Constrictibacter sp. MBR-5: one gene and its partner. The protein of the gene in region 1 interacts with the protein of each later gene in a pairwise test. Links are inferred from orthologs where the notes say so. Each region holds a gene or a part of one and is shown in the gene's direction. Other genes may lie near its edges. The genes, in order: dnaE and dnaQ.

What was found.
Region 2: the proteins of dnaE (region 1) and dnaQ interact in binary tests that used the Escherichia coli proteins (3 or more experiments, as listed by UniProt). The link is inferred for Constrictibacter sp. MBR-5 from one-to-one orthologs.

The regions. Positions count from the first base shown.
Region 1 is NZ_JBEPTK010000002.1:267,693-271,996, forward strand. The notes cover bases 227-4,224. They hold dnaE (DNA polymerase III subunit alpha), read left to right. Parts: upstream 227-550; coding sequence 551-4,024; downstream 4,025-4,224. Other genes in these bases: ABIE65_RS05255 (cysteine hydrolase family protein), read left to right, coding at 227-406; ABIE65_RS05265 (divergent polysaccharide deacetylase family protein), read right to left, coding at 4,049-4,224. In the rest of the region: more of ABIE65_RS05255, read left to right, coding at 1-226; more of ABIE65_RS05265, read right to left, coding at 4,225-4,304. UniProt on the Escherichia coli protein: DNA polymerase III is a complex, multichain enzyme responsible for most of the replicative synthesis in bacteria. This DNA polymerase also exhibits 3' to 5' exonuclease activity. The alpha chain is the DNA polymerase catalytic subunit.
Region 2 is NZ_JBEPTK010000003.1:343,690-346,995, reverse strand. What follows is about bases 27-3,026. They hold dnaQ (DNA polymerase III subunit epsilon), read left to right. Parts: upstream 27-1,190; coding sequence 1,191-1,862; downstream 1,863-3,026. Other genes in these bases: ABIE65_RS08585 (LLM class flavin-dependent oxidoreductase), read right to left, coding at 2,847-3,026; ABIE65_RS08590 (DMT family transporter), read right to left, coding at 1,822-2,772; coaE (dephospho-CoA kinase), read left to right, coding at 569-1,198; ABIE65_RS08605 (shikimate dehydrogenase), read left to right, coding at 27-572. In the rest of the region: more of ABIE65_RS08605, read left to right, coding at 1-26; more of ABIE65_RS08585, read right to left, coding at 3,027-3,306. UniProt on the Escherichia coli protein: DNA polymerase III is a complex, multichain enzyme responsible for most of the replicative synthesis in bacteria. The epsilon subunit contain the editing function and is a proofreading 3'-5' exonuclease.

The DNA.
Region 1 (4,304 bases):
TGCCGACCGGTCGCTCAGCCAGAAGAAGCCGGGGTGGAATAATATCCTGCTGCCACGCGACGCCCATGAATCGCAGGTCGTGCCGGCGCTGGCGCCGCGTGCCGACGAGATTGTCGTGACCAAGACGACCGACTCGGCGCTGACCGGTACCAACCTCCGCCTCCTGCTGACCAACATCGGCATCACCCACGTCGTCGCCGTCGGCGTCTTCACCGACCAGTGCGTGTCGTCGACGGTCCGCAGCCTCGCCGACGAGAGCTTCGAGGTGATCGTGATCGAGGACGCCTGCGCCGCGGGAACGATGGACCTGCACGACCAGGAACTGCGCATCATCAACCGCATCTACTGCGAGGTCATGCGCGCCGACGACCTGATCCGCTATCTGCCGGAGCGGCCGGTCGCGTAGGCTTTCCAGCGCGCTGGGGTACACTGTCCACAAGATGCTGTGAGTAAATCCGCGGCCGACCGCCAGTTCTTGGGCCGGTTCGGCTGACAGAACGCCGCCGTTCGTGCGATCTTCGGCCGGCGCCGCAGTTCCGGAATTTGCCTGATGCCTCACGCCGAGTTCGTCCACCTCCGGCTCCACACGGCTTACTCCCTCTCCCAGGGCGCGGTCCGGATCGGCGAGCTGGTCGAGCTCTGCCGCAAGCACGCCATGCCTGCCGTCGGTATCAGCGACACGGGCAACCTGTTCGGCGCCCTGGAATTCGCACTGGCCGCCTCCAAGGCCGGCGTACAGCCGATCGTGGGCACCATTCTGGGCCTGCGGCGGCCGGTGCAGACCGGGCGCAACGGCCAGCTCCAGCAGGCCGACCCGGACCAGTTGCTGCTGATCGCACAGAGTGAGCGCGGCTACCGCAACCTGATGGCGCTGGTCAGCAAGGCGTTCCTGGAGACCCAGGGCGGCGAGCCGGCGCAGGTCGGCTGGGACGCGCTCGACGGGGCGACCGACGGCGTGATCGCCCTGACCGGCGGTCCCGCCGGTACCGTGGGGCGCCTGTTGCTGGAGAACCAGGGCCCGGCGGCGGAGGAGGCTCTGCTGCGGCTGGCGGCGCTGTTTCCGGGGCGGCTCTACGTCGAACTCATGCGCCACGGGATGCGCGAGCAGGACGCGATCGAGGCCGGCTTGGTCGATCTCGCCTACAGGCACGACCTGCCGCTGGTGGCGACGAACGACGTGCACTTCGCCGATGCCGGAATGTTCGAGGCGCACGACGCGCTGATGTGCATCGCGCAGGGGCGGCGGGTCGAGGAGGAGAACCGCCCACGCCTCACGCCGGATCATCGCTTCAAGTCGGCGGCCGAGATGCGGACGCTGTTCGCCGACCTGCCGGAGGCGGTGGAAAACACGCTGGTGATCGCGCGGCGCTGCGCGTTCATGCCGCTGCCGCACAAGCCGATCCTGCCCAATTTCCCGACCGTCGCCGGCCGTACCGAGGCGGAGGAGCTGATCGCCCAGGCCCAGGCGGGGCTCGATCAGCGGCTCGAAACCCACGTGTTCACGGCGGAGATGAGCGCCCAGGAGCGCGAAGCGGTCGCGAAGCCCTACCGCGAGCGCCTGGCCTACGAGGCCCAGGTCATCGAGAATATGGGCTTCCCTGGCTACTTCCTGATCGTCTCCGACTTCATCAAGTGGGCGAAGGACAGGGACATTCCCGTCGGACCCGGCCGCGGCTCCGGCGCGGGCTCGGTCGTCGCCTGGGCGCTGACCATCACCGACCTGGATCCGCTGCGCTTTGGCCTGCTGTTCGAGCGGTTCCTGAACCCGGAACGCGTGTCGATGCCCGACTTCGACATCGACTTCTGCCAGGACCGGCGCGACGAGGTGATCCGCTACGTCCAGGACAAGTACGGCCACGACAAGGTCGCCCAGATCATCACCTTCGGTAAGCTCCAGGCGCGGGCGGTGCTGCGCGACGTCGGCCGCGTGCTCGGGATGCCCTACGGACAGACCGACCGCATCTGCAAGCTGGTGCCGAACAACCCGGCCAACCCGGTGACGCTGCAGCAGGCGATCGACGGCGAGCCGCAGCTCCAGGAGATGCGGCGCAAGGACGAGGCGGTGAAGCGCCTGATCGACATCGCGCTGAAGCTGGAGGGGCTGTACAGGCACGCCTCGACACACGCCGCCGGCATCGTCATCGGCGACCGGCCGCTCCAGGAACTGGTGCCGCTCTACCGCGATCCGAAGTCGGACATGCCGGTCACCCAGTTCAACATGAAGTATGTCGAGACGGCCGGGCTGGTGAAGTTCGACTTCCTCGGCCTGAAGACGCTGACGGTGCTGCAGCATGCGGTCCGCCTGCTGCACGAGCGCGGCCTGCCTATCGAGCTGGAGACGCTGCCGCTCGACGACGCGGCCAGCTACGAGCTGCTGGGCCGCGGGCACACGGTGGCGGTGTTCCAGCTCGAAGGTGCGGGCATGCGCGACATGCTGAAGCGCCTGCGCCCCAACCGGATCGAGGACATCATCGCGGTCGTGGCGCTTTACCGGCCCGGTCCGATGGAGAACATCCCGAGCTACATCAACCGCAAGCATGGGCTGGAGGAGCCCGACTATCTCTACCCGACGCTCGAGCCGATCCTGAAGGAGACCTACGGGATCATCATCTATCAGGAACAGGTGATGCAGATCGCCCAGGAGCTGTCGGGCTACAGCCTGGGCGCCGCCGACCTGCTCCGCCGGGCGATGGGCAAGAAGATCAAGGCGGAGATGGCCGCGCAGCGCGTCGCCTTCGTCGACGGCGCCAAGGCGCGCGGGGTCGAGGAGAAGAAGGCCTCGGAGATCTTCGACCTCGTCGACAAGTTCGCCGGCTACGGCTTCAACAAGTCGCATGCGGCGGCCTATGCGCTGGTCGCCTATCACACGGCCTACCTGAAGGCGAACCACACGGTCGAGTTCATGGCGGCGACCATGACCTACGACATGCACAATACGGACAAGCTGAACGCCTACCGGCAGGACCTGAAGCGCTTCGGCCTCGACCTGCTGCCGCCGGACATCAACCGCTCCGGCGATCTCTTTACGGTCGAGGATCTGCCGGAGGGCGGCAAGGCGGTGCGCCATGCGCTGGCCGCGATCAAGAATGTCGGTCGCCAGGCGATGGCGGCGATCGTCGCGGAGCGCGGCAGGAACGGGCCGTTCAAGGACCTGTTCGACTTCGCCCGCCGCCTGGACATGAGTTTGCTGAACAAGCGTCAGCTGGAGAATCTGGCGCGCGCCGGCGCCTTCGACTGTTTCGGCATGCATCGCGCCGGCGTGGTCGCGGCGATCGACACGGTGGTTCGCTATGCCGTAGCCGCAGCGGACGAGCGCGCCTCGCAGCAGGTCAGCCTGTTCGGCGGCGCGTCGGGGCCGGAGGTGCCGCGCCTGCCCGAGGTCGACCGCTGGAGCGAGACGGAGAAGCTCCAGTACGAGCTCGATGCCATCGGTTTCTACCTGTCAGCGCACCCGGTCGATGCCTATCGTACGGTTCTGGAACGGGCGGGAGCGGTACCGATTTCCGAGTTGCAGCGCCGGGTCGGCGCCGGCACGGCACGGCTTCTGGTCGGCGGCACCGTCGTCGCCAAGACCGAAAAGATGTCGCAGCGCGGCTCGCGCTACGCCTTCATCCAGCTTTCCGACAGCAGCGGCATCGTCGAGATGTCGATGTTCTCCGAGGTCCTGAGCGCGTCGCGCGAGATTCTCGAGGCCGGGAAGCCGATCCTGTGCACGGTCGAGGCGAAGGTCGACGGCGAAACGCTGCGTGTCGGCGTGCAGAAGGTCGAGGATCTGGATCGGATGGCGGCCAACAGCGCCGCCGGCCTGCGGATCGCCCTGCACGATCCCCGTCCGATCGAGCGGTTGAAGGCACTTCTCGAGCCGTCGCGGCGCGGCCGCGGCAAGGTGGTCGTCGTCGTCGGTATCGACGACGGCCGCGAAGTCGAACTCGAGCTGCCGGGGACCTACTCGGTGTCGCCTTCCGTCTCGGCCACCTTGCGTGCGCTGCCGGGCGTCATCGACGTGACCGAGGCCGCGCTGTAGACGCCTCGGAAAGCCGGAGCGGGATCAGCCGCGCGGCGGCGGGATGGCGGCCTCGTTGCGGCCTGCGGCGGGCTCGTGCAGGCGCTTCACGATCGCGGTGAGCGGGACGAGGGTGTAGCCGCGGGATTGCAGCGTCGGAAGCCATGCCTGGAGCACGTCGATGGTCGCCGGGTGCGGGTGCCCGATGCCGACGGCGTAGCCCTGGGCGCGCGCCTTGCGCTCCAGCTGTTCCAGGCTCTGCCGCACGGCTGCGGCGTCCTGGACGTGATCCAGGAACACG
Region 2 (3,306 bases), on another replicon or contig:
CGGTGGTGGTCGGCGCGGACGGCAGTCTCTCCGGCTCCAACACCGATGCGTTCGGTTTCCTGGAGCATCTGCGTGCTTCGGCGCCCGGTTGGTCGCCGGCAGCGGGCCCGGCGGTGATCCTGGGCGCGGGCGGCGCGGCGCGGGCGGTCTGCGCCGCACTGGCCGACGCCGGCGTCGGCGAGATCCGGATCCTGAACCGCACCCGCGAGCGGGCCGACGCCGTCGCATCCCTGGCGCCGGGCGTGGCGTCGAGCTTCGACTGGCGAGAGCGGGGAGCGGCGCTGGGCGGTGCGGCGCTTCTCGTCAACACGACCACATTGGGAATGGCCGGCCAGGCGCCGCTCGAACTCGACCTCGCCGACCTGCCGACGACGGCGGTGGTCGACGACATCGTCTACGTGCCGCTGGAGACGGAACTGCTGCGCGCCGCGCGCGCACGCGGCAACGTGGTCGTCGACGGGCTCGGCATGCTTCTGCATCAGGCGCGGCCGGGCTTTGCCGCCTGGTTCGGCGTGGAGCCGCAGGTCGACGACGCCCTGCGCGATTTCCTTCTGGCGGATCTGACACGATGAAGCGACCCGTCATCATCGGGCTGACCGGCTCCATCGGAATGGGCAAGAGCACCGCCGCGCGGATGTTCCGAGACCTGGGCATCCCGGTTTTCGACGCGGACGCGACGGTGCACGTGCTGCTCGGCCCCGGCGGCGGTGCGGTCGCGGCGGTCGAGGAGGCGTTCCCCGGCGTCGTCAAGGACGGTGCGGTCGACCGGGGCGAACTGGGCAGGCGCGTCTTCGGCGACAACGCTGCCCTGCGCCGCCTGGAACGCATCATCCACCCGCGGGTCTTTCGCGCCGAGCGGCGTTTCATCGCCAAGGCGATGCGCGAGCGCAAGCGGATGGTCGTTCGGGACGTCCCGCTGCTGTTCGAGACGGGGGGCGACCGGCGTTGCGACGTGACGGTCGTGGTCTCGGCACCGGCGCACATGCAGGCGCAGCGGGTGCTCGCCCGGCCCGGAATGACGCGCGAGAGGTTCGAGGCGATCCGCGCCAAGCAGATGCCCGACGCACAGAAGCGGCGCCGGGCCGACTTCGTCGTGCCGTCGGGCCTCGGACGCGGGTTGACGCGACGGGCCGTGACGGGGATCGTGCGCAAGATCATGGACGGCAAAACGAAGGGACGGCGCCGACGGCATGCGTGAGATCGTTCTCGATACGGAAACGACCGGCCTGGACCCGCTGATGGGGCATCGCCTGGTCGAGATCGGCTGCGTCGAGCTGGTCAACCATCTCCCGACCGGCCGGCACTGGCATACCTTCATCAACCCGCAGCGCGACATGCCGAACGAGGCCTACGAGGTCCACGGCCTGTCCGAGCATTTCCTGTCCGACAAGCCGCTGTTCGAGGCCATCTGCGACGAGTTCCTGGCGTTCATCGGCGACGCGCCGCTGATCATCCACAACGGCGCCTTCGACATGGGCTTCCTGAACGCCGAACTGCAGCGCTGCAAGCGTCTGGCCCTGCCGATGGAACGGCTGGTCTGTACCCTGGAGCTGGCACGCAAGCGCTTCTCCGGCGGCTCGAACAGCCTGGATTCGCTGTGCCGCCGCTTCGGCATCGACCTGAGCGTGCGGACGAAGCACGGCGCCATCGTCGACTGCGAACTGCTGGCCGAGGTGTATCTGGAGCTCTGCGGCGGCCGCCAGCCCGGCTTCCTGCTGGGCGCGACGGGAAGTGCTTCGACCGTGATCGTCGTGGACCGTCCGCACCGGCCCGCGCGGCCGCATGCGCCGTCCGACGACGAACTCGCCGCGCATGCGGCCTTCATCGAGAAGCTGTCGGATCCTCTTTGGCGGCTGGCCTGAGCGGCGGCGCGTCCCGCGTCCCGATCGGGGAGACCTTCAGTACCGCGCGCGACCGCCGGAGCTGCACCCAGGCGACCGCGCCCAGCACCATCGCCGCCCCGATCGCCTGATTGAGACCGAAGCGTTCGTCGAGCAGCAGGATGGCCGCGCAGATCGCGATCAGCGGCTCGAGATTCATGACGATGGCCGCGCGAACCGGGCCGAGACTAGCGACCGCCGCGTACATGAAGGTCACGCCGAGGGTGAAGAAGAGCGCGGTGCCCCCGAGGCCCAGCCACCCGATGTCGCCGACCGGCCATGCGGGGCCGCCGTGGGCGGCCAGCAGCACCGCGTTGAAGGCGAGCGCCACGCTCATGCTGCGCAGGTTGAGCGGCAGCGTCGAACCGCCTGCCAGGGGTGCCACGCGGCTGATCGCGAGGATGTGCGTGGCGGCGCCGAAGGCCGCCACGCCGGCCAGTGCCAGACCGCGCGGGTCCACCTGGGTCAGCTCCACGCCGAGGGCGACGCAGAGTCCCGCGAAGGCGACGGCGAGGCCGGCGAGCTTGTGCCACCCCAGCGGCTCGCCCTCGGTCCAGCGCGCGCCGACCGCGACGATCAGCGGGAAGGTGTAGAAGATCAGCACGGCGAGGCTGGCGGGGATGAAGAAGATCGATCCCATGTAGCCGAGCGACGTGACCGTCGACAGCAACCCGAGACCGAGCGAGCCCCAGTTGGCGCGCGCCGGCAGGCGCAGGCCTCGGCGGCTGACCAGGACCAGCATGCCCACGGCCAGGACGCCGGCGACGAACCGTGCGGTGGTCGCGGTCGGCACGTCGGCGCCGGCGTCGTATGCCAGCCGCGCCATCGACGGTGCCACCCCGTAGGAGATCGCGCACAACAAGGCCAGTGCGACGCCGCGCGGGTCGCCCATCGGACCGTTTCCTTCCACGCCCTGTTCTCGTGTCGCGACCGTCCTCGGCGTGGACCGACGGCCGTCCGAAACCGCTAGTCGCGGAAGGCGGGCATCACCTGTTCGCCAAACCGGCGCATCGAGGCGAGGTTCTGTTCGTGGTCCATGTCACCGAAGCCGGTCTGGCACAGGAGATGGCGGACGCCGACATCGCGCAGTTCGGCGACCTGTTCGCGCACCCGTGCCGGCGAGCCGTAGAGGCAGCCCGTCTCCAGCACGAAGGGCAGTGCGTCGGCGTCGCTGATCTTCGGGTCGGTCCAGGCGTTGAGCATGACCGGGTCGATCGTGAAGTCGGGCGGATTGTAGGCCTCGCGGACGTGCATCATGTGCGACCGCGTCTGCAGCAGGAGGGCCGACAGCTCGTCCTCGGCCTGCGCGTCGGTCTCGGCGACGTAGACGTTGCGCCACAGGGCCGCCTGGGCCAGCAGCCGCTCGCATGTCGCCGCGTCGTGGCCGCCTTCTGCGAGACCGGCGGCGTAGAGATCCCAGCGCTCC